DNA from 2 places in the Synechococcus sp. A15-60 genome. Region 2 is predicted to be linked to the other one. Evidence: predicted binding sites of a transcription regulator. Region 2 holds the regulator's gene; the other holds the start of a gene.
What was found. Region 2 encodes HrcA, which represses chaperone genes, less so after heat shock. Its sites were predicted from a motif close to TTAGCACTCNNNNNNNNNGAGTGCTAA; they were not measured.

Region 1: the regulator HrcA is predicted to act here: its motif matches at 1,991-2,017, upstream of groES (co-chaperone GroES).

Annotation. Positions count from the first base shown of each region.
Region 1 is NZ_CP047933.1:739,701-743,114, forward strand. Features, by position in the region: gene atpC (ATP synthase F1 subunit epsilon) at 1-308, opposite strand, end outside; gene atpD (F0F1 ATP synthase subunit beta) at 386-1,849, opposite strand; gene groES (co-chaperone GroES) at 2,069-2,380, shown strand; gene groL (chaperonin GroEL) at 2,452-3,414, shown strand, end outside.
Region 2 is NZ_CP047933.1:2,222,435-2,225,848, reverse strand. Features, by position in the region: gene trpB (tryptophan synthase subunit beta) at 1-986, shown strand, start outside; gene hrcA (heat-inducible transcriptional repressor HrcA) at 1,194-2,186, opposite strand; gene SynA1560_RS12145 (rhodanese-like domain-containing protein) at 2,282-2,632, opposite strand; gene SynA1560_RS12140 (DUF3352 domain-containing protein) at 2,708-3,414, shown strand, end outside.

The DNA.
Region 1 (3,414 bases), 1.1 Mb from region 2:
ACAGCACTGCGCGCGGCCTGGAGCTCACTGTCTGCAGTGCTGCTGTCGATGGATGTGCCCAGCTCCGCTGAGTTCACCAGGATGGTGACATCATCAGCTTCAACTTCGGCAAACCCGCCCATCAAGGCAATGGATTGCCAGGTGCCTTGATCGCGGACGCGCAGCACACCCACGTCAAGCGCTGCCAGAAGGGAGACGTGACCTGGAAGGATGCCGAGTTGGCCGGTGGTGCTGGGCAGGATCACCTCATCGGCAGGGCCGTCGAACACGCTCTGGTTGGGTGCCAGCACGCGGAGGGTGAGGGACATGGGGAAGGAGAGCTTGGTGGAGGAGCGGTGGCGCTGAGTGGAACAACGGGGAGCATGAACTCATGCTCCCCGGATGATCACTTGGCTTCTTCAGCGATCTTGGCGGCCTTGGCCTTAACTTCCTCGATGTTGCCCACGAGGTAGAAAGCCTGCTCGGGCAGGTGGTCGAGCTCACCAGCCAGGATCTGGTTGAAACCGCTGATGGTTTCTTCCAGCTTCACGTACTTGCCAGGCATGCCGGTGAAGATCTCAGCCACGAAGAAGGGCTGGGACAGGAATTTCTCGATCTTGCGAGCGCGATCAACGGTCTGACGGTCGTCTTCGGAGAGTTCGTCGAGACCCAGGATGGCGATGATGTCCTGAAGTTCCTTGTAACGCTGCAGGGTGGACTGCACGGCACGGGCGGTGCGGTAGTGCTCGTCCCCAACGACAGCCGGCTGAAGCATGGTGCTGGTGGAATCCAGAGGGTCCACAGCGGGATAGATGCCCTTGGAAGCCAGGGCACGGTTCAGAACCGTGGTGGCGTCCAGGTGAGCAAAAGTGGTGGCCGGTGCCGGGTCGGTGAGGTCGTCAGCAGGCACGTAAACGGCTTGGATCGAAGTGATCGAACCTTCCACGGTGGAGGCAACACGCTCCTGAAGCGCGCCCACGTCGGTGCCCAGGGTGGGCTGGTAGCCCACAGCGGATGGCATACGGCCCAGCAGTGCGGACACTTCGGAGCCGGCCTGGACGAAGCGGAAGATGTTGTCGACAAACAGCAGCACGTCCTGCTTGTTCACGTCACGGAAGTGCTCAGCCATGGTCAGAGCGGAGAGACCCACGCGCATGCGGGCGCCGGGGGGCTCATTCATCTGGCCGTAGCAGAGGGCCACCTTCGACTTGGACAGGTCTTCGGAGTTGATCACTCCGGACTCCTTGAACTCCTCGTAGAGGTCGTTGCCCTCACGGGTTCGCTCACCCACACCGCCGAAGACAGAGACGCCGCCGTGTTCTTTCGCGATGTTGTTGATCAGCTCCTGAATCAACACGGTTTTGCCCACACCGGCACCACCGAACAGACCGACCTTGCCGCCCTGGCGATAGGGAGCCAGAAGGTCAATCACCTTGATCCCGGTTTCAAACACCTTGGGCTTGGTTTCGAGCTCGGTGAGCTTCGGAGCTTCTCGGTGGATTGGGGCGGTCTCGGAGGTGGTGACGGGACCCTGCTCGTCGACAGGCTCACCCAGCACGTTGAAAATGCGGCCGAGGGTGGCTTCACCCACGGGAACGGAGATGGCAGCGCCGGTGTCGACGGCTTCCATGCCACGGACCAGACCATCCGTGCCACTCATGGCCACGGCGCGAACTCGGTGATCGCCCAGCAGTTGTTGCACTTCGGCGGTCAGGGCCACGTTCTGGCCTGCAGGATTCTTGCCTTCGATGCGTAACGCGTTGAGGATTTTGGGCAGCTTGCCGGCGGGGAATTCCACGTCCAACACCGGGCCAATCACCTGGCGGACAACGCCTTTGGTACCGGCGGAAGCGGGAGCAGCAGCGGCCATAAGTAAGGAAATGTGTGAGGGAGGCGGGTAAAGCTTTCCCTTCCTGAGCGGCGCAACGATACCACCGCCGCGGTTGATCCCAAGGGGGTTCGGTCACCCGCACGCCTGGCGCATGGTCGGAAGGCGAAGCCCGGTCATAGGTTGGCAATCGTCGACCTTGAGTGCCAGCTCGAGTCGAATTGGCGCCAATGCGCCCTGTCCCTGCTCCTGCAAGAACCCATGGCTGCTGTTTCCCTCAGCGTCTCCACCGTTAAGCCCCTCGGCGATCGCGTATTCGTCAAGGTCTCTGAATCTGAAGAGAAGACCGCCGGTGGCATCCTTCTTCCCGACACCGCCAAAGAAAAGCCCCAGGTGGGTGAGGTGGTTCAGGTCGGACCCGGCAAGCGCAACGACGACGGATCTCGTCAGGCTCCCGAAGTTGGCGTGGGCGACAAGGTCCTCTACAGCAAGTACGCCGGTACCGACATCAAGCTCGGCAGCGATGAGTACGTGTTGCTATCCGAGAAGGACATCCTCGCCGTCGTCAACTGATCGGTTTGCGTCTGTCCGTTCCATGAACGGCAGCTGTTTGTTGTTCCCATTCCACTGATTTCCTGCCTCCCATGGCTAAGCGCATCATTTACAACGAGAACGCCCGTCGCGCGCTCGAAAAAGGCATCGACATCCTTGCTGAGTCCGTCGCCGTGACACTCGGCCCCAAGGGTCGCAACGTGGTGCTGGAGAAGAAATTCGGTGCTCCTCAGATCATTAACGATGGTGTGACCATCGCCAAAGAGATCGAACTCGAGGATCACATCGAAAACACCGGCGTGGCCCTGATCCGTCAGGCTGCCTCCAAGACCAATGATGCCGCTGGCGATGGCACCACCACGGCCACCGTTCTGGCCCATGCCATGGTCAAAGCCGGTCTGCGCAACGTCGCTGCCGGTGCCAATGCCATCACCCTGAAGAAGGGCATTGATAAGGCTTCCGAGTTCCTGGTTGAGAAGATCAAGGAAAACGCCAAGCCGATCGCCGACAGCAATGCCATCGCTCAGGTGGGCACCATCTCCGCCGGCAACGACGAAGAAGTGGGTCGGATGATCGCCGACGCCATGAACAAAGTCGGCAAAGAAGGTGTGATTTCCCTGGAAGAAGGCAAGTCGATGACCACCGAACTGGAGGTCACCGAAGGCATGCGCTTCGACAAGGGCTACATCTCCCCTTACTTCGCCACCGACACCGAGCGGATGGAAGCCGTCCTGGACGAGCCCTACATCCTTCTCACCGACAAGAAAATCGGTCTGGTGCAGGACCTGGTGCCCGTGCTGGAGCAGATCGCCCGCACCGGTAAGCCTCTGCTGATCATCGCTGAAGACATCGAGAAGGAAGCCCTGGCGACCCTCGTGGTCAACCGTCTGCGTGGCGTGCTGAATGTGGCCGCCGTGAAGGCTCCTGGTTTCGGTGATCGTCGCAAGGCGATGCTGGAAGACATGGCTGTTCTGACCAATGGTCAGCTGATCACTGAAGACGCCGGTCTGAAGCTGGAGAACGCCAAGATCGAGATGCTGGGTACCGCCCGTCGC
Region 2 (3,414 bases):
CGGATGGCGGCCCACGCATCTGGCTGAAGCGTGAGGACCTGAATCACACCGGTGCGCACAAGATCAACAACGCATTGGGTCAAGCGTTACTGGCGTTGCGGATGGGCAAGAAGCGGATCATCGCCGAAACCGGTGCTGGGCAGCATGGTGTGGCCACCGCCACGGTTTGTGCTCGTTTCGGGCTGGAGTGCGTCGTCTACATGGGTGCTGAAGACATGCGCCGTCAGGCGCTCAACGTGTTCCGCATGCGTCTTCTCGGTGCCACGGTTCAGCCGGTGACGGCAGGGACCGCAACCTTGAAGGATGCCACCAGCGAGGCCATCCGCGATTGGGTGACCAATGTGGAAACCACCCATTACATCCTGGGTTCTGTGGCTGGGCCACACCCCTATCCAATGTTGGTTCGCGATTTTCATGCCGTGATCGGCGAAGAAACCCGGACGCAATGCCGTGAAGCTTTCGGCCGCCTGCCTGATGTGCTAATGGCCTGTGTCGGTGGTGGTTCGAACGCCATGGGTCTTTTTCACCCATTCGTTGAATGCCGTGATGTGCGTCTGATCGGCGTCGAAGCGGCTGGAGATGGCGTGGCCACAGGGCGTCATGCCGCCACCATGACCGAAGGCCGCGTCGGCGTTCTCCACGGCGCCATGAGTCTGCTGCTCCAGGATGAGGATGGTCAGGTTCAGGAAGCCCATTCGATCAGTGCCGGACTGGACTATCCGGGGGTCGGCCCCGAACACAGTTACCTGCGCGAGATCGGTCGGGCTGAATATGGCGCCGTCACCGATACGCAAGCGTTGGAGGCCCTGCAGCTGGTCAGTCGTCTGGAGGGGATCATTCCAGCGTTAGAGACTGCTCACGCTTTTGCTTGGCTGGACACCCTCTGTCCCACCCTGGCCGAGGGCACAGAACTTGTGATCAATTGCTCCGGACGCGGCGATAAGGATGTCAATGCCGTTGCAGAGCGTCTCGGCGATGCTCTTTGAAATCTGAAGTCTGGAGGGATGCACGATGGCCACTCACTTCACAAAAATCGATCGAATGCCTTGATGGTGTGAATCTTGTGCCGTTGGCCCCAGCGGTTCAGGTGTTTCACGCCTCGGGTCAGTGGTCACGACATCAATCAATCGTCGTGGTGTTGCCTCTCTGAGAATCTTGCATCGCTCAGGGCGCGGCATTGAGAAACGCGGCAACTAGCTCAGTAGGTGGTTGAGAGTTCTCGCGACACATTGGACAGCCGCACGAGCCGTTGCATAAGCCATGCGCATCGGCCCGATCAGAGCCACCTGGCCGGTGCTGCCGTCGCCGCTTCTGTAACTCGCCTGCACCACCGAGCAGTGCTGTAAGGCCGTTTGGGGGTGCTCTCCCCCAATCCAGACACGGCCGCCCAAGCCTTGATCGCTGGGAGCGAAGGCCGCGGGGTTGCTATCCATCAACTCCAGGAGTGGTCTGACCCGGTCGCTGTCACTGAATTCCGGTTCGGCCACTAAGCGCGACACGCCATGCACCAGGGCCCCTTGATCGCCGGTGCTGAGCAAGGGATCCCGGCTCTGAAGCGCATCGTGGAGGGCCTGGCCGCAGGATTGCAGCTGCTGAGGCAGGCAGTTCCAGTCGAGCTGGCCACCTCCCTTCAATTGGGCGTCAGTCCATCGCTCCAGGGCTTCCACCTGATGGGCACTGCCGTGGGGCAGTCGCAGATTGAGGTGATGGGCCTGGCTGCAGTCCGCCACCACCATCACCAGCAGACGGTCTTCACTGGGCACCAGACGGATGGCTCGGAGTTGGCTTTCGGAGCGTTGCGGTGGCGTGATCAGGCTCATCAGGCCTGTGAAGTCGCTGAGGCGCCTGGCCAGTTGCAGCAGCAGATCGTCAAGGGCCGCCCAGCGCAGGCTGATCTGTGTGAGTTCCCGCTCGAGGTGCTGGGCCCCAGCACCAGGCTCCGGTAATAAGCAGTCGACATAGTGCCGATAACCCTGGGGACTAGGAACGCGTCCGGCTGAGGTGTGGGGCTGGGTGAGCAGGCCTCGTTGTTCCAGAGCGCCCATGGCGGAGCGCACGGTGGCCGAACTGGCGTTGATGCCGAAACGCTGCACGAGCGTGCGGCTCCCCACCGGCTCGCCGGTGTCAACGTAATGGTGCACCGTGGCCTGCAAAACCTCCTGTTGACGACGGGGCAGCAGCTCCACAGCAGTCACTTAGTTGGCGGTGATCGTACGGAGGATTTCCTGGTTAAGGCTCCTTCAATGACCAAGATGTGGTCTTCAAAACCTTCGCACGGGCCTCAATACCTGGGCACGGACGGATCGATCATCACGCTCCAGGCGTCAATTCCGCCCTCCAGATTCCAAACCTCCCTTGAGGGCTGCTGCTGAAGCAGCCAGCAGCCGAAATTCCAGCTGCGCACTCCCGCGTGGCAAATCACCACAACGGGCCCATCCCCAGACAGCTTGCTGTTGACGTCGCCCATCCAGTCCTCCGCTTGGCTTAGGGGCAGGTGCGTCACGGTGTGGGGAAACGGCGCGATGGCCAGTTCTTGGTCTTCGCGCACGTCGACCAGCGTCAGTTCAGGGCTGTTGTTCAGCCAGGCGTCCAAATCAGTCGCTTTCAGAGGCTTGGGGGTGGGTCCTTGCATGGGATCAGTTTGGCCTTGGACTGGCGGTCCCCCGCGGATGGAAGAAGATGAACTCATCTGCATCGCCGCCCGTTCATGAAGGGACGCTCGTTCCTGCTGGCCCTGGCCGCTACGGCGATGGTGCTGCTCACCCTTGCGCTTGGGGTGTGGTGGGCCATGGCGCGTCAAAGCCCGCTTCGCATCGTTGACCAACCCCTTGCGTTGCCGCGGGCCGCACGCTTCATGCCTCGGGACGCTGCGCTGACGCTTCACTGGCTTGTGGATTCGCGGCAGGTCCCGGCCTACGCCCAGGCCGTCGCTCCCGTGCAACAACGCCGTTTGGTGAATGAGAGCACGCGTCAGCTGCGCGATGGAGCGTTTGCTCTGGCGGGGCTTGATTTCAGCAGCGAATTGTCCGGTTGGATTGGCCCTGAGGTCAGCTTGTCCGTGTTGCAGGCACCCTCTCCTCAACCCGGTGCTCCCCCCACCGATGGTTGGGTGTTGGCGCTGTCGAGCCGTGATGAAGACGGGGCCAAACGGTTTCTTCAGCGCTTCTGGCAAACCCGCAGCCTTGCTGGCACCGATCTCCAGATTTCCCGCTATCGCGGCATGGGCCTGATCAGTGGTCGTGGTGCCCTGCTTGGCCGTGAGCCACAGCCGATCGCCACGGCTTTGATCGACGACGATCTGTTGTTATTGGCGTCTGGACGCGGTGCGCTTGAACAGGCGCTGGATGTCTCCCAGCTGGACAGTCAGCACCAGCTTGGTGATCCCGAACTTGCGTCAGATCTGCAACGCTTCGG